Regions from separate parts of the Arthrobacter sp. SE2 genome, predicted to be linked through region 4. Evidence: riboswitches for the same ligand, from Rfam matches in the RefSeq annotation. Region 4 holds a riboswitch; each other region holds the start of a gene.
What was found. Region 4 has a riboswitch for S-adenosylmethionine ahead of metX (homoserine O-acetyltransferase MetX). Riboswitches for the same ligand answer to the same signal wherever they lie in the genome.

Region 1 (4,538 bases), on a different contig from region 4:
TGCCCGAATTTCCGCAAATCTGGGCATCGATGCTCAGTGCCGGCCAGGCGGTCGCGGACACGGGTTCAACGGAGACAAGCAACTAACGATGGCCCGCGACGCAAGCTCCTGGGATGAGTCCGACGTCCGGATCCGCCCCAACAAGAAGGGCACACGCCCCCGCACGAAGGACCGCCCCAGCCACGACGACGCCGTGATCGGGCGCATTATTACGGTCGACCGCGGCCGCTACACCGCGATAGTGGGCGAAAGCTCGGACAACGAGCGCATCGTCATTGCCGCCCGTGCCCGGGAACTGAGGCGCTCCCCTGTGGTTCCCGGAGACTTCGTGGCCCTCGTCGGCGATGTGTCCGGAGCCCCGGACACCCTCGCCCGCCTCGTGCGCGTCGAGGAGCGCAAGACCCTCCTGCGGCGAAGTGCCGATGACACGGATCCGATCGAACGGGCCGTCGTCGCCAACGCCGACCAGCTCGTGGTGGTGGTCGCGGCCGCCAACCCGGAGCCGCGCACCGGATTCATCGACCGCGCCTTGGTGGCAGCGTACGACGCCGGAATCGAGCCGCTGCTGCTCGTCACCAAAGCGGACGTCAAGGATCCGACGGAATTGCTCGCCAACTATGTGAGCCTTGGTTTTCCCATCATCATCAGCCGGACGGCCGACGCAGGCGCCTCCGGTATCGATGCCCGCTCCGACGACGGCTTGTCCGCCCGCCTCGATGGCGACGCCGTCGATCAATTGCGGGACTACCTCGACGGCAAGGTCACCGTGCTCCTGGGCCATTCCGGCGTCGGGAAGTCCACCATGGTGAATGCCCTCACCGGCGCCGAGCGCGCCACGGGCGGGGTCAACGCGGTGACGGGGCGCGGACGGCACACCTCGTCCTCTGCCCTTGCTCTGAAACTCAGCGACGCCCCTGGCGGCAGCTGGATCATCGATACGCCCGGCATCCGCTCCTTCGGCCTCGCCCACGTGAACCCGGACCGCATCCTGCATGCCTTCCCGGATCTGGAACCCGGAACCGAAATGTGCGAGCGAGGCTGCAAGCACGATGCTTCCGCGGTTCGATGCGGACTGGATTCCTGGGTCGCCGACGGCCACGCCGGCGAGGCAGGCCCGGCCCGCTTGGCGTCGTTGCGCCGGCTCCTCGGCGCGGACCCGCGCATGGAAGCCCAGGAGACCAAGGAATTGGGTACCGTCAACTAACTGCGCGCTTGCCGTCCTACCTCCCCGGCTCACCGGCGAATAGACGGTAGTTTGGAACCATGACCCAACCCGATTCGAGCTACAACGACGACCTGCGGCTGGCACACGTCCTGGCCGACTCCGTCGATTCCCTGACAATGGAGCGGTTCAAGGCCCTGGACCTCCAGGTCGAGACCAAACCCGACCTGAGCCCCGTCACCGATGCAGACAAAGCCGCCGAAGAAGCAATCCGCGGGCAGCTCTCCCGTTCCCGCCCCCGCGACGCCGTCCTCGGGGAAGAATTCGGCAGCACGGGCCACGGCTCGCGGCGTTGGATCATCGATCCCATTGACGGGACCAAGAACTTCGTGCGTGGCGTACCCGTCTGGGCTACGCTGATCGCCCTCGTGGACGAGGGCGAGGTAGTAGTGGGGCTCGTGAGCGCTCCGGCGCTCGGCAAGCGTTGGTGGGCGGCCAAGGGCTCGGGCGCCTACATGGGCCGGTCGCTGGCCGCAGCCACCCGGTTGAAGGTTTCCAACGTGTCGCGGCTCGAAGACGCCTCGCTTTCCTACTCCGAGCTTTCCGAGTGGAAGCAGCACGATAAGCTGGACAACTTCCTGGGCCTCGAGAACGATGTCTGGCGCAGCCGTGCGTACGGCGACTTCTGGTCCTACTGCCTCGTGGCCGAGGGCGCCGTGGACATCGCCGCCGAGCCGGAACTCCAGGTCTACGACATGGCGGCTTTGGTGCCGATCGTGACGGAAGCCGGGGGGCGCTTCACGTCCCTGGACGGTGCGGATGGTCCCTTCGGCGGAAACGCCGTGGCCACTAACTCGATCCTGCACTCCGAGGTCCTCAAGAGGCTCAACCCCGAGCTCGACGACCTCCTCTAGTCCGCTCTCTCCACTGAATAAACGACGGCGGACGCCCACTTTTGGGGGTGTCCGCCGTTTTTTCTTCGGCAGAAGGCACACTTTTCCGGCGGTGTAATAATCCGCTTAACAATCGCCGGTCACATTGGAATGAGCCTTGCTGGTGTCCTACGCTCTTTACAGGTCACGAGTGCCAGCGCGAAACCCCGGTTTGCTGGCCGGCAACCCTCCATCGCGGCGGGGTGCCCCGGGTGACGACCCGGCCGGTCCGGAACGGATGCGGCAAGCGCGGACCCCCTGCACGCAGGGGTCCCTCTTGAGTGAGGTCCCATGAGCACAGCCACATTTACTTCCCCGGCTCTTTCGCTGAACAACGAATCTGCACAGCACCGCGGTGAAACCCTCCCCCGGGCATCGCGCCCGCTCGCCGCGGTCACCGGCGCGGAGTTGCAGGCACCCTTGATCCAGGGCGGCCACATCCGCTACGCCAACCTTGACTACGGCGCTTCCGCACCTGCGCTGACCGTGGTTTCCGCGTACCTCAACGAGATCCTGCCGTACTACGCGAGCGTCCACCGCGGCGCAGGCTATGCCTCCCAAATCAGCACCTCGGTCTATGAAAACGCCCGCAACATCGTCCGTGACTTCGTTGGCGGCCGGCCGGACGATTCGGTCATTTTCACTCGCAACACCACCGATTCCCTCAATCTACTGGCCGGCTGCCTGCCAGTTGAGGACGGTCGACACATTGGCGAAGTCCTTTACCTGGACATTGAGCACCACGCCAATCTCCTCCCGTGGCAAAGTGTCCCCCACCGCAGCATCGTTGCCGCGGGAACGTTGTCCGAGACCGTCGCCAATGTCCGCACGGCGCTCTCCCACGGCGGCGTCAGCCTTCTGGCTGTCACCGGCGCGTCAAACGTGACCGGCGAAATCCTGCCCATCAAGGAACTCGCTGCCTTGGCCCACGAATTCGGGGCGCGGATTGTGGTGGACGCGGCGCAACTCGCCCCGCACCGCAGAATCGACATCGCCGCAGCGGATGTCGACTACTTGGTTTTCTCTGGGCACAAGCTTTATGCACCGTTCGGCGCAGGTGTCCTGGTGGGTCGTCCCGACTGGCTCGACGCCGGCACACCGCACCTGGCCGGAGGCGGGGCCGTCCGCGAAGCGCGCCTCGATTCGGTCAGCTGGGCCACAGGACCGGCCAGGCACGAAGGCGGCTCGCCGAACGTACTCGGCGCGGCCACCCTCGCCCGGGCCACGCAGGTCATTGCCAGCCTCGACCACGATGAATGGCACGCCCACGAGGCCGCCATCCGCTCGCATCTGGTCGACGGCCTCAAGGAAATCGACGGCGTGACCGTACACCAGATCTTCAGCGACACGGATCCCCAGGACACCATCGGCGTCGTGAACTTCTCGCTCCAGGGCTACGACGCCGGACTTGTGGCTGCCTATCTTGCGGCCGAGCACGGCATTGGCCTGCGCGACGGACGCTTTTGCGCCCACCCGTTGCTCAAGCGCCTCGGCCTTCCCTCCGGATCCCTGCGAGCCAGTTTCGGCGTGGGCTCGCGCTTGGAAGACGCCACCCGGCTCATCGCGGGCATCCAGGCGCTCAAGAGCAATGGCCTCGGCTGGGACTACGTGGTGGATGCCGGCCGGTGGGTGCCGGCGAACGACCACCGAAGCTACCCGGAGTGGGCTCCCAACACTCCCGGGACCGCGGGCGCCGCTCCCTGCAGCACCGACTGATTGCGGTAGATTCGTAGGGTATTTTTCCTGTCCTACGAAGGAGTTCCTGCGTGGCCCCGCGACCCAAAGGCACGTCAGCTGGCCCGAAGCTCTATGAGGAGCGGCGCCTTGAACTCGGTCAGAGTTTCCAGGACGGCGGAGAACACTATGACCGTGTCAGGCCCGGCTACCCTGCGGATTCAGCTGACTGGCTGCTGCCTGAAGGCGCGCGGGACGTGGCAGACATCGGCGCCGGCACGGGGAAGTTCACGTCGCTCCTTGTCGAGCGCGGGCTGGCTGTGTCCGCAGTGGACCCTTCCACGGACATGCTCACCCAGCTGCGCAAAACGTATCCACAAGTGGTCGCCCTGGAGGGCACGGCCGAGGCAACTGGACTGGCGGACTCAGCATTCGACGTCGTCAGCGTTGCCCAGGCCTGGCACTGGTGCGATCCCCTCGCCGCCAGCACCGAGATCGCCCGGATCCTTCGACCCCAGGGCGTTATCGGCTTGATCTGGAACCAATTGGACACTTCAGTGCCCTGGGTCCATCGCTTGTCCCGCATCATGCATGCCGGCGATGTCCACAAACCGGACTTCCGGCCTGTGGTGGGCCCGGAGTTCGCCGGGCTTGAAAGTCACTTGACGCGCTGGGAGGATCCCGTGACTCCGGCCGATATCCTCGAACTCGTGAAGTCGCGCAGCTACTATCTGAGGGCGAATGACGCCACCCGGGCCAAGGTCATGGGC
Region 2 (4,538 bases), on a different contig from region 4:
CACCACCCCGGATCCCCGCTACGCCATTATGCTCGAACGTTTCGGCATCACGGCGCACGAACAGCTCACCTGCGGATTCCACGTCCACACTTCGATCGAGTCCCCGGAGGAAGGCGTGATGGTGCTTGACAGGATCCGGGACAAGCTCGCTGTCTTCACGGCGATGAGCGCCAATTCTCCTTACTGGCGGGGTCTGGCTACCGGTTTTGAGAGCTACCGGACGCAGGCGTGGAACCGCTGGCCTTCGTCGGGGCCGTCAGCCATCTTCGGTTCCTTGGCCGCTTACCGACGCGTTGTCAGGAGGCTCATCGAAACGGGAGTGTTGCTGGACGAGGGGATGGTCTACTTCGACGCCAGGCTGTCCCGGCACGTTCCCACGGTGGAGGTCCGGGTGGCCGATGTCTGCCTACGGGCCGAGGATGCGGCGCTCATCGCGGTGCTCGTCAGGGCCTTGGTCGAGACTTCTGTTCGTGAATACCATGCCGGAATAGAGCCGGCGGCCGTGCCCACGGCGCTTTTGCGGATGGCGTCCTGGCAGGCAAGCAACTTCGGACTTCGCACCGAACTGCTGGACTTCGGAACGTTCCGCCCGGAGCCCGCCGCGGACGTCGTCTGGTCGTTGGTGGAGTACCTGGAACCTGTCCTCGCTGAACAGGGCGAATTCGACTTGGTCCAAGCCGGCGTGGCGGCCATCCTGGGCCGTGGCAACGGCGCTATCGAACAGCGTGGTGTTGCCGGGCGCTGGAGCGAGACCAACGGGGGCGCGCCCGACGCCGCCGGGCTGGCCGCCGTCGTCGAGCACGCCGTTCAGATCACGATGCGCTCGGAGAGGGACGAGAGCGACACCAAGCCGCAGCCCGTCCTCACCTGGGTGCGCCAAGACTGGCGCGAAGCGCCGGGTTAACCCGCCGAGCTAAACCTCCTTGAGGGCCCGCTCCAGGTCCCCGATGAGGTCGTCCACATCCTCCAGCCCCACCGAAAGCCGCACGACGCCGTCGCTCAGGCCAATGGCCGCGCGGCCTTCCGGACCCATGGCGCGGTGCGTGGTGGTGGCGGGGTGGGTGATGAGGGACTTGGAGTCGCCCAGGTTGTTCGAGATATCGATCACGGCGAGCCCGTCCAGCAGCGCGAAGGCGGCCTCTTTCGCCGATCGCCCGGCAGAGGGGAGCAGCTCGAAGGTGAGCACGGTTCCGCCGGCCTTCATTTGCTTCGCGGCGAGCTCGAACTGCGGGTGCGACTTCAACAGCGGGTACTTGACCCAGCTGATGGCCGGCTGTTCCTCAAGCCATTCGGCGATCCGCAACGCAGACGCCGAGGAGTGATTGACGCGCAGCGCCATCGTCTCCAGGCCCTTGGTCAGGACCCAGGCGTTGAACGCGGAAAGCGACGGCCCGGTGTGCCGCATGAGCTGCTTCACGGGACCGTCGATGAATTCCTTGGTGCCCAGGATTGCTCCGCCCAGGACCCGGCCCTGGCCATCGATGTGCTTGGTGCCCGAGTAGACAATCACGTCCGCGCCGAGATCGCCGCAGCGCTGCAGCAGCGGAGTGGCGAAGACGTTGTCGACGACGACGGTAGCGCCCGCCGCGTGGGCTAGTTCGCTCACCGCTGCAATGTCCACGATTTCCTGCATGGGGTTCGACGGCGACTCGAAGAACACTGCCGTTGTCGGCTCGGACAATGCGGCACGCCACTGGTCCAGGTCCGGGCCGTCCACGAAGACGGTCTCGACGCCCCAACGGGGCAGGATCTCGTTGAGGATCACGAAGCAGGAACCGAAGAGCGAGCGGGCGGCAACCACGCGGTCGCCGGCGGCCAGCAACGCACCGAGGGCGGTGAAGACAGCGGACATGCCCGACGCCGTCGCGAAACACGCTTCGGTGCCTTCGAGCAGGCGGAGTCGCTCCTGGAAAGTGGCCACGGAGGGGTTGCCGTAACGGGAGTAGACGAAGCGCTCGTCCTCGCCCGTGAATGCGCGCTCTGCGGCTGCGGCGGACTCATAGACGAAGCCGGAGTTCAGGAAGACGGCCTCGGACGTTTCTTGGAAGTTGGTGCGGTCAAGACCGCCGCGGACTGCCTGGGTGTCAGGGCTCCAGCCGGCGGCGTCAGGATTGAAAGTCACTTAGATGTTCCCCAGGTTCGTCGGAAGTCCACGGTTTTTCCAGCCGTTCACGGTTCGCTCGCCGTAGCGGTCCGGTTCGCCCTCGAAGCCCTCGAGGACGTTGTAGGCGGTGTAGCCGGCCTGTGTTGCGGCGATCGCAGCGGCGATGGAACGCTGGCCGGAGCGGCACAGGAAGACCAGTTCGGTGCCGTCCGCTTCCGGAGCCTGCTGCTTCAGATCGTCGATGAAGCGTGAGTTGGGGATCCCGCCGGCCAGGTTCCACTGGATGAACAAGGGATCGTTCTCGGTGGCTTTGGTGTCCGGGATCCCGATGTGTGCCCACTCGCCTTCGGTGCGGACGTCCACCAGGATGGCGCCTTGTTCCAGTTTGGCCCAGGCGTCGTGCGGGCTGAGGTCGCCTGCATAGCTCATGCGTGGCCCTCGCCGTCGAACTCTTCATCAAGCTGGTCTACTGCATTGGCAACTGCTGCGTCCGCGCTGGCGATCGCTGCGGGGAGGACGATGGCCTGCGCCACAATCACGTCACTGCCGTTGAAGGTCGCGGCTGGGCTGCCGTGCAACACATATCCCTCCGCGAGGGCGGTGGAGATCCGCTCGCAGAAATCCTTCGTGTCAGGGCCCGTGATGAGACGGTACGAGAGTTTTTCTTCGGTGGGTTCAGGCATTGGTGCTCCTCAGTCACGCTTGCAGTTCGAAAGTGTCGATACGCCGAGTAGTCACCTGAGGCACCCCGCCGGAGAGAGGGTTGCCGACCAGCAAGTCAGGGCTTCGCGCTGGTGCTCATTACTCAAGAAGAAAATAACATCCACGACGGCGGCCTGCATCACCGGCCGTCGTCATGTTCCGTAACCGGGGGTCTTAGGCGTCGGTTTCTTTCGGCAGCGGTTCAAGGCTTGCCTGGATCCGGGGTGGAATGGCGTCAAACCGCGACGCTACTCCCGTAGGCGAGTAATGGAAAGTGGAACCTTGGTGCTTCCGGATTTCCAGCAACTCGTGCACGGATATCCCGGTGGCCGTGGCGAGCGCGTGCAGCGAGAGGCTGTTGTGATGAGCCAAGGCAAAAACCACACCCGACAGGGCTTCGAAACCTTCTGTCTCGTAGATTTCCTTCACCAAGTTGGACATGCCGTTTGCATCATCGATTGATCCCGCTGACGCACCAGTCGCCATGGCCGTCAGCGACCATGCAGCAGAGTCGGGGCTGATGTAGATGCTCATGTCGATACCCTACGGACTCAGGCCCGCTTGGGGAATGGGCGATACGTTTATCTTTATGGCAGCACTCACCGACCTTGACCGTCAGCTCCTCTCCGCCCTCCGGGAGGACGGCAGGGCGTCCGTGGCGAGCCTCGCGCGTAAGCTGGGCGTAGCCAGGGCCACTGTGAATAGCCGGCTCGAGCGTCTTGTCTCCTCGGGAACCATCGTTGGTTTCACTGCCAGGGTGCGCGACGAGGTCGATCCACTTGCGATTAGGGCTATTGCGCTCATAGCAGTGGAGGGAAGATCGGCCGACAAAGTCATTCGCCAGCTCAGGGGGCTTCCCGAGATTTGGGCGCTGCACACCACGAACGGCGGTTGGGATCTCGTGGCCGAGCTGCGCACGGAAAGCCTCAGCGACTTTGACCAGGTGTTGGGCAGGATCCGCGGCATCGAGGGGATCGTCAATAGCGAGACGAGCCTGTTGCTCAGTTCCGTCCTGCGGTAGCCGTCCGGATGACGGACGCCTGTATCCAATGAGCATTATGTAAAGACGTGTTCATCATTTTGTCCAGCTTTTCAATGAAAAGTACGTACTTTGGCAATTGTGGATGCATATCGCCGCTCCGTAGCCTCGTAGCAACAGTGCTTGTAAGGGAAAGGAGCGCACATGACGCGCTTTGTCGATGTCCGCAATATGGTTCGCTGGACGGCCGGGCGAGGCCCGGAGACCATCATCTCGGAGATGATTCGATACTTGGAAGACGACTTCCGGCGGTGGGAATCTTTTGACAAGACTCCGCGGGTGGCAAGTCACACGCCATTTGGGGTCATCGAGTTGATGCCCACCAGCGACCGGGAAACATACGGCTTCAAGTATGTAAATGGACACCCTTCGAATCCAGCGCGTGGCTTCCAGACGGTGACAGCTTTCGGTGTCCTGTCCGACGTCCATAACGGCTACCCGACGTTCCTCGCAGAGATGACTGTGCTGACAGCGCTGCGGACGGCGGCCACGTCCGGGATGGTCGCGAAGAAACTCGCCTGCCCCGATGCCCGCATCATGGCGATGATCGGGACCGGAACCCAATCGGAGTTTCAGGCCCTGGCCTTCCGGGCGGCCCTGGGCATAAACACTGTCAGGATCTGGGACACGGATCCGGCTGCGATGGAGAAGTTCGTCCGGAACATGTCTCCCCTCGGCTTCGACATCACCATC
Region 3 (4,538 bases), on a different contig from region 4:
GCGGCTGGCTGCCGGCACCAGGATCCAGAGCACCTCGACGGGCTCGTCCGTCGGATTGACCCAGGTGTGCGGCTCGCGGCCCGGGAAGGACAGCGTGTCTCCCTCTTCGAGCTCGTACTCCTCGTTGGTGAGGATCAATTTGATCCGGCCCTTGACGACGTGGAGGACATCGACGTCACAATCGACGGCGTAAAGCTCGGCTTCTCCGCGGCCGCGTGGCTCGATGGAGGCCTGCAGGATCTGCAACCGCCGTTCCGATCGGGCAGTCAGGAGCCGCTCCACGATGCCCTGGCCACCGAGCGAAATCCGCGGCCCGTCGTCGCGCCGGGTCAGGTGCGTCTCCGGTGCAGCGAAAAGGTCTCCGATGGACACTGAAAGAACTTGGCAAAGCGTCACAAGGGAAGCGACCGACGGCGATGTCAGGTCACGCTCCACACGGCTCAGGAACCCTTTGGTCAGGCCGGTGGCGTCGGCAACCTGCTCGATGGTGAGCCGCTGCGATTGGCGGGCGGCGCGGATTCTGGAACCGATGGCAACGGGGACGTTGCTCGGTTCAACGGGGAGAGCCTTCATTCACGAACCTTTCAGGCCGTTTATGCGGCCCTGTCATTGCAGCAATAGTAGCCGGATCGCCCGCGTGGCAGGGCCTTTGGCTAGCTGGAGGGCCGCCGATGAGTCCGCTGCGCAAGACAGCGTCTTGACTGTTACTCGCATCACTACGTATCCTCATAGGCAACAAGTGTTGTTTGTGAGGCATACATCACAGACTACTCTCCCCAATCACCAGCGCAGAGACCTTCCGCAACCCCGCACGAAACCCAGCGGACCGGCGTCGGAATCCCCCGGAGCTCTGCGCATCACTTTCAGGAGCCAACCGTGGACTCTTCGTTCATCAATATTGCGATCGTGGTGGTGTATTTGCTCGCCATGCTGGCCTTCGGCTGGTGGGGCAAGTCGCGCACCAAGAACAATAGCGACTTCCTGGTGGCAGGACGCCGCCTCGGTCCGATGCTCTACACCGGCACCATGGCCGCCGTCGTCCTCGGCGGCGCATCGACGGTTGGCGGCGTCGGTCTCGGCTACAAGTTCGGCGTCTCCGGCATGTGGCTGGTGGTCGCGATCGGTTCGGGCGTGCTCCTCCTGAGCCTGCTTTTCGCCGGCACCATCCAGCGACTGAAGATCTACACGGTCTCCCAGATGCTGAGCCTGCGTTACGGCCAGCGCGCCACGCAGACCTCCGGCATCGTCATGCTGGCCTACACCCTCATGCTGTGCGCCACGTCCACTGGCGCCTACGCCACCATCTTCGTTGTCCTCTTCGGCTGGGAGCGCTGGCTTGCCATCGCCGTCGGCGGCGCAATCGTCCTCGTCTACTCCACCATCGGCGGCATGTGGTCCATCACCCTCGCCGACCAGGTGCAGTTCATCATCAAGACTGTGGGCATCTTCTTCCTCATGCTCCCGTTCGTCCTCAACGCCGCCGGCGGCTTCGACGGCATCCGTGCCCGGGTTGACGCCAGCTTCTTCCAGTTGGACGGCATCGGAGCGCAGACCATCGTCACGTACTTCGTGGTCTACACCCTGGGCCTCCTGATCGGCCAGGACATCTGGCAGCGCGTCTTCACCGCCAAGACCCCCAAGGTGGCCCGTTGGGGCGGCGCCACTGCCGGCATCTACTGCGTCCTGTACGGCGTCGCCGGCGCCTTGATCGGCCTGGCCGCCCGCGTGGCCCTGCCCAACATCGACGTGAAGGCCCTTGGCAAGGATGTTGTCTACGCCGAGGTAGCCACCCACATCCTGCCGATCGGCATCGGCGGCCTCGTCATGGCCGCGGCGGTCGCGGCCATGATGTCCACCGCTTCCGGGGCCCTCATCGCCGCGGCCACCGTTGCCCGCGCCGACGTAGTCCCGTTCGTGGCCAGCTGGTTCGGCAAGACAATCAACACCGACGACACCGAAAACCCCGAGCACGACGTCAAGGCCAACCGGTACTGGGTCCTTGGCCTGGGCATCGTGGCCGTGCTGATCTCGATGGCGGCGCAAGACGTCGTGGTGGCCCTGACCATTGCCTACGACATCCTGGTGGGTGGACTCCTGGTTGCCATCCTGGGCGGCCTGGTCTGGAAGCGCGGCACCGGTATTGCCGCGGCCTGGTCCATGGCAGTCGGGTCCGTACTGACGCTTGGCCTGCTGATCGCCTACGCCACGGGAATCATCCCCAGCGAAGACGGCGTCTACGCCAACGATCCCATCTACTGGGGCCTCGGCGCCTCGCTCCTGGTCTACGTTGTGGTCTCCCTGCTGACCCCGCCAACCGAGCCCGCGGTCCGCGAAGCTTGGGACCGCCGCGTTGCCGGAGCGGCCGTGGAGGAACTCCCCTTGGAAGCCCACCCGGTTGCCAGCCACTAAGCTTCACAGAACCAAGTACGACGGCGGCGCCGCACCTTCTCCTCGAGGGTGCGGCGCCGCTGCCGTTTGGAACCGTTTCTACCGGGCCTTAATACCGGGCAGCGATTGTACCGTTCCATGTACAGTAGGAAGAGCTTCAAGAGATGTGGTGCCAAGCTCCGACTTGCCACACGCCAACCCCATGTTCACGGGTGGTTCGGATGAAGAAGCGGCCCGGCTCGGACCAGAGACAACCGAACGGGCAAGAGCAACTCCACAGGAGAAGGCCATGCCTTTCGAAAACGGCGCCGGCGCCGACCGCACCACCCAGTCTGGCACCCTATTGTTGCCCCGCCCCCGGCGGGTGGACGAGTTCGTCCGGGTGATTCCAGGCGTCGACCTGTCCCAAGGCTCCATCACGTTCGTGGTGGACGGGAACTTGGAACGCTATTGGCATCATGAGCCGCGGCTCATCACCGAAGCGCTCTCAAAGGCGGTCCAGCCCGCCCGCTGGTTCCCGGCGACACGGAAACTCACCCTTACGGTGGCGGCAACCGGGCACCGGGCAGGCGTGCAGAAGCACTTCATCCTGAGCGCGTTTTAGCTGCCAGGGTTTAGCACGTCGGGTTTAGCGAGCCGGGGCTATTCGATATCTTCAGCCTCACGGTGTTCGTCGGCATCGAGGGCAACCGGCCGCTCGTCGTCGTCAAGAACCTCGGATTGGTCCTCCCAGTCCTCGTCCACCGCCAGGTCCTCGTTGTAGTCATAGGCGGGATCGGCCTCGACCGTGGGACGGTCGGGGTGGCGGGCGTGGGTCTCGGTGCTGTCCATGGTGCAACCTCCGTTCGACGTGCCGCTGAGCCCATCGCACAGGCATAGGAGGCAACCGTCCAGCGCTACCCCGCCAATTCGTGGACCCTGTCCATCCATCCCAGCACTGCCCCCAGCCGCGGTCAAGGCTTCCCGGGAGCCTCCTGTTTTTGAGGGGGACCTAAATTCTCCAGTGAGGATTACCGGCCGAAAAACCGCGGAAATTGGCGATAGAGTGGAGCCGCAATGAGGCGATGAAGCCCGCCCCAGCAACCCAGGAGTCCCGGTGCAACCGCACACAAAACCCTCGCATCCAGACAACTCGCATTCAGACAATCCGCAGGACTCAAGCAGTCCATCGCAAGACGTAGCAGCCCCCAAGACTCCCCCGTCGTCGTCGGACATCAAGCGCTGGCGGCAGTACCTGGCGGATGAGCGAGCCGAGGCCGCCGTTTACCGCCAACTGGCGCAGCGTCGTGACGGCGAGGAACGCGAAATCCTCTTGGCCCTCGCAGAGGCTGAAGGCCGCCATGAGGCACACTGGCTCAAGCTCCTCGGCGAACATGCCGGCATGCCTAAGGCGGCCTCGGTCCGAAGCCGAATGCTCGGCTTCCTGGCCCGGAACTTCGGATCTGTGTTCGTGCTGGCCCTCGCCCAACGGGCTGAAGGCCGCTCGCCTTACGCGAAGGATCCAGCAGCGACCCGCGCCATGGCGGCCGACGAACAGATCCACGAAGAAGTAGTCCGCGGCCTGGCGACGCGCGGCCGCAACAGGTTGTCCGGCACCTTCCGCGCCGCCGTATTCGGCGCCAATGATGGCCTGGTCAGCAACCTTTCCCTCGTGATGGGCATGGCGGCCACCGGCGTTCCCGCCACCGTGGTCCTGTTCAGCGGCATCGCGGGCCTGCTGGCGGGCGCCCTGTCCATGGGTGCCGGCGAGTATGTCTCGGTCCGCTCGCAACTCGAGCTCCTCAAGGCCACCCGGCCCACCCAGGCCACGCTGACCGCAGCCCCTGCACTGGACATCGAGCACAATGAGCTGGTCCTCGTGTATCTGGCCCGGGGCATGTCCCGCGAAGCCGCCGAACACCGGGCCGCCGAACGCATGGGCCTCTACAGCTGCGATTGCGATCCCAGCCTCTCGCTCCACCCCGAAGTGGAAGAAACCGTCAATGAGCACCAGGCCGTAGGCTCCGCCTGGGGCGCCGCAATCTCGAGCTTCTGCTTCTTCGCTTCGGGCGCCATCGTGCCCATCCTGCCGTTCATCTTCGGCATGACGGGCTTCGCGGCGCTTGCTGTGGCCGGTACGCTGGTGGGCATCGCGCTTCTGTCGACCGGCG
Region 4 (4,538 bases):
CATCTTGGCACTTTGTGATGGAGCTCTCAGCTAAGTCAAGCCTAACCAAGGTGGGATGTATCGAAAAGGCGGCTCAGAGTCACTTCAGGACGCGCCGGGACCGAAAACTACCGTGTTCGTCACAAAGCTTCCGGAGCCCGCAACACCGTCCCTAGACTGGCGGCAACCGAACGCCGGCGGGCTGAATACTTCAGCCCGGCAGGTTGAAGCACGGCAAAAGCCCAGACAACCAGGAGTCCGCATGTCCCAAGGATGGTCATTCGAAACGCGCCAGATCCACGCCGGCCAGGAGCCGGACGCCGCCACCGGCGCCCGGGCGCTTCCCATCTACCAGACCACTTCGTTCGTCTTTCCCAGCGCGGAAAGCGCGGCCAACCGCTTTGCGCTGGCCGAGCTGGCGCCCATCTACACCCGGATCGGCAACCCCACGCAGGATGCGGTGGAACAGCGCATAGCGAGCCTGGAGGGGGGCCTCGCGGCACTCCTGCTGAGCTCCGGGCAGGCCGCGGAAACGTTCGCCATCCTCAACGTCGCCGAGGCGGGCGACCACCTGGTCGCCAGCCCGAGCCTCTACGGTGGCACGTACAACCTGCTAGCGCACACGCTGAAGAAATTCGGAATCTCAGTCACCTTCGTCGAGGACCCGGACAACCTCGACCACTGGCGCGACGCCGTGCGGCCGAACACCAAGCTGTTCTTCGCCGAAGTCGTCTCCAACCCCCGCCAGGACGTTTTGGACATCGAGGGCGTCTCCCGCATCGCGCACGAAGCCGGAGTCCCGCTTGTTGTGGACAACACCCTCGCCACGCCCTACTTGATCCGGCCGATCGAGTGGGGCGCGGACATCGTGGTGCATTCGGCCACCAAGTACCTGGGCGGGCACGGGTCCGCCATTGCCGGCGTCATTGTGGACTCGGGCAACTTCGATTTCGGCAAGGACCCCGGGCGGTTCCCCAACTTCAACACTCCGGACCCCAGCTACAACGGCCTGGTCTATGCCCGCGACCTCGGCAAGGACGGTGCCCTCGGCGCGAACCTCTCCTACATCCTCAAGGCCCGGGTCCAGCTCCTGCGGGACCTCGGCTCGGCGGTTTCCCCGTTCAACGCTTTCCTGATCTCCCAAGGAATCGAAACCCTCAGCCTGCGGGTGGAACGCCACGTGGAGAACGCCACCAAAGTGGCGCAGTGGCTCGAAGGGCGCGACGACGTCGAATCGGTCGCGTACGCGGGGCTGCCTTCCAGTCCGTGGTTCGAACGCGGGCGGAAGTACGGACCCCGCGGCACCGGCGCGGTGGTGTCCTTCACCATCCGCGGCGGGATCGACGCCGGCAAACGCTTCGTGGACGCCCTGGAACTGCATTCGCACGTGGCAAACATCGGGGACGTCCGATCCTTGGTCATCCACCCCGCGTCCACGACACACAGCCAGCTGACCCCCGAACAGCAGGCCGTGGCCGGAGTGACCCCGGGCCTGGTGCGGCTGTCCGTCGGGATCGAGCACATCGACGACATCCTCGCCGACCTCGAGTCAGGATTCCGGGCAGCGAAGGGCCGCTAGTACCGCTCCGGATGGCGCAGGAGGCCGGCGGGCGACGCCGCATGAATCTTCGCCGGCTGGCCTCCTTGGTCACTGCTTCGTGAACAAAACACGGTCAAGTGTCACAAAGGTGTCATAATCTTCGTCAGGAGGGGTCCGGTTTTCCTAGACTCTTCCTATAGGTCATGAGTGCCAGCGACAGCCCCGGCTTGCTGGCCGGCAACCCTCCAATCGCGGCGGGGTGCCCCGGGTGAAGACCTGGCCCTTCGCTGTGTTGGCGGCGGGCAAGCGCGATGTGAGGTGTCAACGAATGACAATTGCTGCAACAGCCATACCCCTTTCCGGTACCCAGGACGGAACCCTCAAATATGTTTCCGTGGGCGGGCTCGAACTGGAGGCCGGAGGTTTCCTGCCGGAGGTCCTCCTTGCGTACGAAACATGGGGGCGGCTCAACGCCGACGCTTCCAACGCTGTCCTGGTGGAACACGCCCTGACGGGCAGCACCCATGTGGCCCGTGGCGAGAGCGACGAAGATGGCTGGTGGGAGCAACTCGTTGGTCCGGGCGCCACCATCGACACGGACCGCTACTTCGTGGTCTCCGTCAACATCGTGGGAGGCTGCTACGGCAGCACCGGGCCGTCGTCGAGCGCTCCTGACGGCAGGCCGTGGGGCTCCCGCTTCCCGCTCGTGACCCTGCGGGACAGCACCGTGGCCGAAGCCCGGCTGGCCGACGCTTTGGGGATCCACAGCTGGCACACGGTCGTGGGCGGGTCCATGGGCGGTGCACGCGCACTGGAATGGGCCGTCAGCTATCCGGACCGCGTCAAGCGATGCGCCGTGATTTCGATCGGGGCGTACAGCACTGCCGAACAGATCGCGTTCGCGCAGGCCCAGACGCTCGCCATCCGGCAGGACGCCGACTTCAACGGCGGCGACTACTATGGCCAGGCCGCGCCCGAGGCAGGGCTGGCCCTTGCCCGGCGGATCGCCCACATCACCTACCGTTCGGCGGATGAGCTGGACTTCCGCTTCGGCAGGAACGCCCAAGGCGGCGAGGCACCCCTCCAGGCTGCCGCATTAGGGGACCGAGGCCGTTACCAGGTGGAGAGCTACCTCGACCACCAGGGCAGCAAGCTGGTCCAGCGCTTCGACGCCAACAGTTACATCGCCATCACCGAGGCCCTCATGAGCCACGACATCACCCGCGGCCGGGGCTCATTGGAGGACGCGCTGTCCGTGGCAACGGCGAAGTTCTTCGTTGCCTCGGTGGACTCGGACCGCCTCTACTTCCCGGAACAATCCCACGAGCTGGCCAAGGCCTTGCCGGGAGAAGTTCCCGTTCACGTGATCGAGGCGCCGATCGGGCACGACGGTTTCCTCACCGAGATCGGCCAGCTCGGCCCCCAACTGCGCGAAGCTTTCTTCGGCTGAATCAGCCGTTCATGATCTCCTGGCGGAGCTTCATGTAATCCTCCATGGCGATTTTCCCGTCGCTGTAGTCCTGGTCCAGTTCGGCCAGTTTCCGTGCCCGGTAGCCTTGGGGCGCGCTGTTCGGCTGGGGCGCGCTGTTCGGCTGGGGCGGGCTGTTCGTTTGCGGAGCAGCCGACGACGGCGGAGCGGCCTGCGGTACGGGCGTCGGCACCGGGGGTTGCGGCTCAGCCGGGAAGATTACCGGGGGTTGCTCCGGGTATCCGACGGGGTAGTTCTGTGGAGGATAGGGCTGACCGGGGTAGTTCTGTGGAGGATAGGGCTGACCGGGGTAGTTCTGTGGAGGATAGTCCCGGAGCCTGCGTTGGCGCGATCGGTTGTACATGCGGATCCCCATCGGAATCAGCCAAGAGCAGACGATGATCCAGAAGATCAAATTGTTCACGGTAGAGGCCTCCTAGGTCTTTCACCAGCTTAGCCTCGCTCCCTGTGACCCGCCCTGTGGTTCCCGCTCAACTCCGGGGCAGGAAGGTGTCGGCAGGACCGAAGACGGGTCCCGGCGTCGGGCGTTTCGGCAAGATACCGTCGCCGGAGGACTGGTGCCGGATCCGCCGGATGACCCAGGGGACAAAATACTCGCGTGCCCATACGAGGTCGCCCGAGCAGGCTTCGCGCCAACTGCGCTGGGGGAGCGGCTTGGGGAACAGCGGCTCGAGGTTGTGCGGCACATTGAGTGAGTCGAGGAGCATCGCGGCGATGGTGTGGTGGCCGAGCGGCGAGAAATGCAGGCGGTCTTCGTCCCACATCTGGGAGTTGGAGAGTTGGCGCAGGGACCACATATCAGCGATCACGGCATCGTGGCGGCCGGCCACGGTGCGGAGGTTTTCGTTGTAGATGGCCACCTTGCCGCGGATCCGGCCAAGTACTGACGACACGGTGTCCGGGCCGTTGAAGAGAACCACGGTGGCGCCTTCGGAACTCAGGGTCTGTACGGCGGCATCGAGTTTCTCGGCCAGGGCGTCGGGGTCGCCGCCGGGACGGATAAGGTCGTTGCCGCCTGCGGAGATGCTCACGAGGTCCGGCTTGAGGTCCATGCACGGGCCAAGTTGTTCGTCGAGGATCTGCTGGAGCAGCCGCCCGCGGATGGCCAGGTTGGCGTAGGCGAAATCCCGGTGTCCCCTGCTCAGTTCCTCGGCTACGCGGTCGGCCCAGCCGCGATGTCCCCCTGGATTGTTGGGTTCCGGGTCGCCGATGCCTTCGGTAAAGGAATCACCCAATGCCACGTAGCGCGTCCACGGATGAATCCGCTCGTCCGGCTTTGCCTCCACCGTGGAATCAGTGTCACTCACGTTCATATCCTGCCTCTTGCTGCAACGCTACGCGCCCGTAGCTTGTTACTCATGGGTAACTGCAAGAATAGTCCCATGAGTCAAGCTTCTGCCTTTCCCGCCCCGGTCGTTTTGTGGTCCCACGACGAGGAGGAGCGGGCTGGAAAGCCGTTGTTGGTCCTGTTGCACGGTTACGGCTCCAACGAGCAGGACCTCTTCAGCCTTGCCGGGCTGTTGCCCCAGG

Region 1: it holds a riboswitch for S-adenosylmethionine, as region 4 does, so the genes downstream of both, AC4CS3_RS01020 (aminotransferase class V-fold PLP-dependent enzyme) here and metX (homoserine O-acetyltransferase MetX) in region 4, are expected to answer to the same signal.
Region 2: it holds a riboswitch for S-adenosylmethionine, as region 4 does, so the genes downstream of both, AC4CS3_RS18405 (DUF1737 domain-containing protein) here and metX (homoserine O-acetyltransferase MetX) in region 4, are expected to answer to the same signal.
Region 3: it holds a riboswitch for S-adenosylmethionine, as region 4 does, so the genes downstream of both, AC4CS3_RS12740 (hypothetical protein) here and metX (homoserine O-acetyltransferase MetX) in region 4, are expected to answer to the same signal.

What each region holds. Positions count from the first base shown of each region.
Region 1 is NZ_JBZAYA010000001.1:208,474-213,011, forward strand. Features, by position in the region: gene aroA (3-phosphoshikimate 1-carboxyvinyltransferase) at 1-86, shown strand, start outside; gene rsgA (ribosome small subunit-dependent GTPase A) at 89-1,204, shown strand; gene hisN (histidinol-phosphatase) at 1,264-2,076, shown strand; SAM riboswitch class IV at 2,238-2,350, shown strand; gene AC4CS3_RS01020 (aminotransferase class V-fold PLP-dependent enzyme) at 2,386-3,810, shown strand; gene AC4CS3_RS01025 (class I SAM-dependent methyltransferase) at 3,861-4,538, shown strand, end outside.
Region 2 is NZ_JBZAYA010000015.1:54,911-59,448, reverse strand. Features, by position in the region: gene AC4CS3_RS18420 (glutamate--cysteine ligase) at 1-904, shown strand, start outside; gene AC4CS3_RS18415 (O-succinylhomoserine sulfhydrylase) at 914-2,122, opposite strand; gene AC4CS3_RS18410 (rhodanese-like domain-containing protein) at 2,123-2,533, opposite strand; gene AC4CS3_RS18405 (DUF1737 domain-containing protein) at 2,530-2,787, opposite strand; SAM riboswitch class IV at 2,798-2,910, opposite strand; gene AC4CS3_RS18400 (hypothetical protein) at 2,981-3,340, opposite strand; gene AC4CS3_RS18395 (Lrp/AsnC family transcriptional regulator) at 3,396-3,827, shown strand; gene ocd (ornithine cyclodeaminase) at 3,990-4,538, shown strand, end outside.
Region 3 is NZ_JBZAYA010000008.1:67,652-72,189, forward strand. Features, by position in the region: gene AC4CS3_RS12730 (helix-turn-helix domain-containing protein) at 1-573, opposite strand, end outside; gene AC4CS3_RS12735 (sodium:solute symporter family protein) at 877-2,409, shown strand; SAM riboswitch class IV at 2,544-2,663, shown strand; gene AC4CS3_RS12740 (hypothetical protein) at 2,678-2,992, shown strand; gene AC4CS3_RS12745 (hypothetical protein) at 3,031-3,219, opposite strand; gene AC4CS3_RS12750 (VIT1/CCC1 transporter family protein) at 3,485-4,538, shown strand, end outside.
Region 4 is NZ_JBZAYA010000002.1:180,707-185,244, reverse strand. Features, by position in the region: gene AC4CS3_RS03615 (bifunctional o-acetylhomoserine/o-acetylserine sulfhydrylase) at 242-1,558, shown strand; SAM riboswitch class IV at 1,719-1,834, shown strand; gene metX (homoserine O-acetyltransferase MetX) at 1,848-2,969, shown strand; gene AC4CS3_RS03605 (hypothetical protein) at 2,971-3,411, opposite strand; gene AC4CS3_RS03600 (SGNH/GDSL hydrolase family protein) at 3,479-4,321, opposite strand; gene AC4CS3_RS03595 (alpha/beta hydrolase) at 4,391-4,538, shown strand, end outside.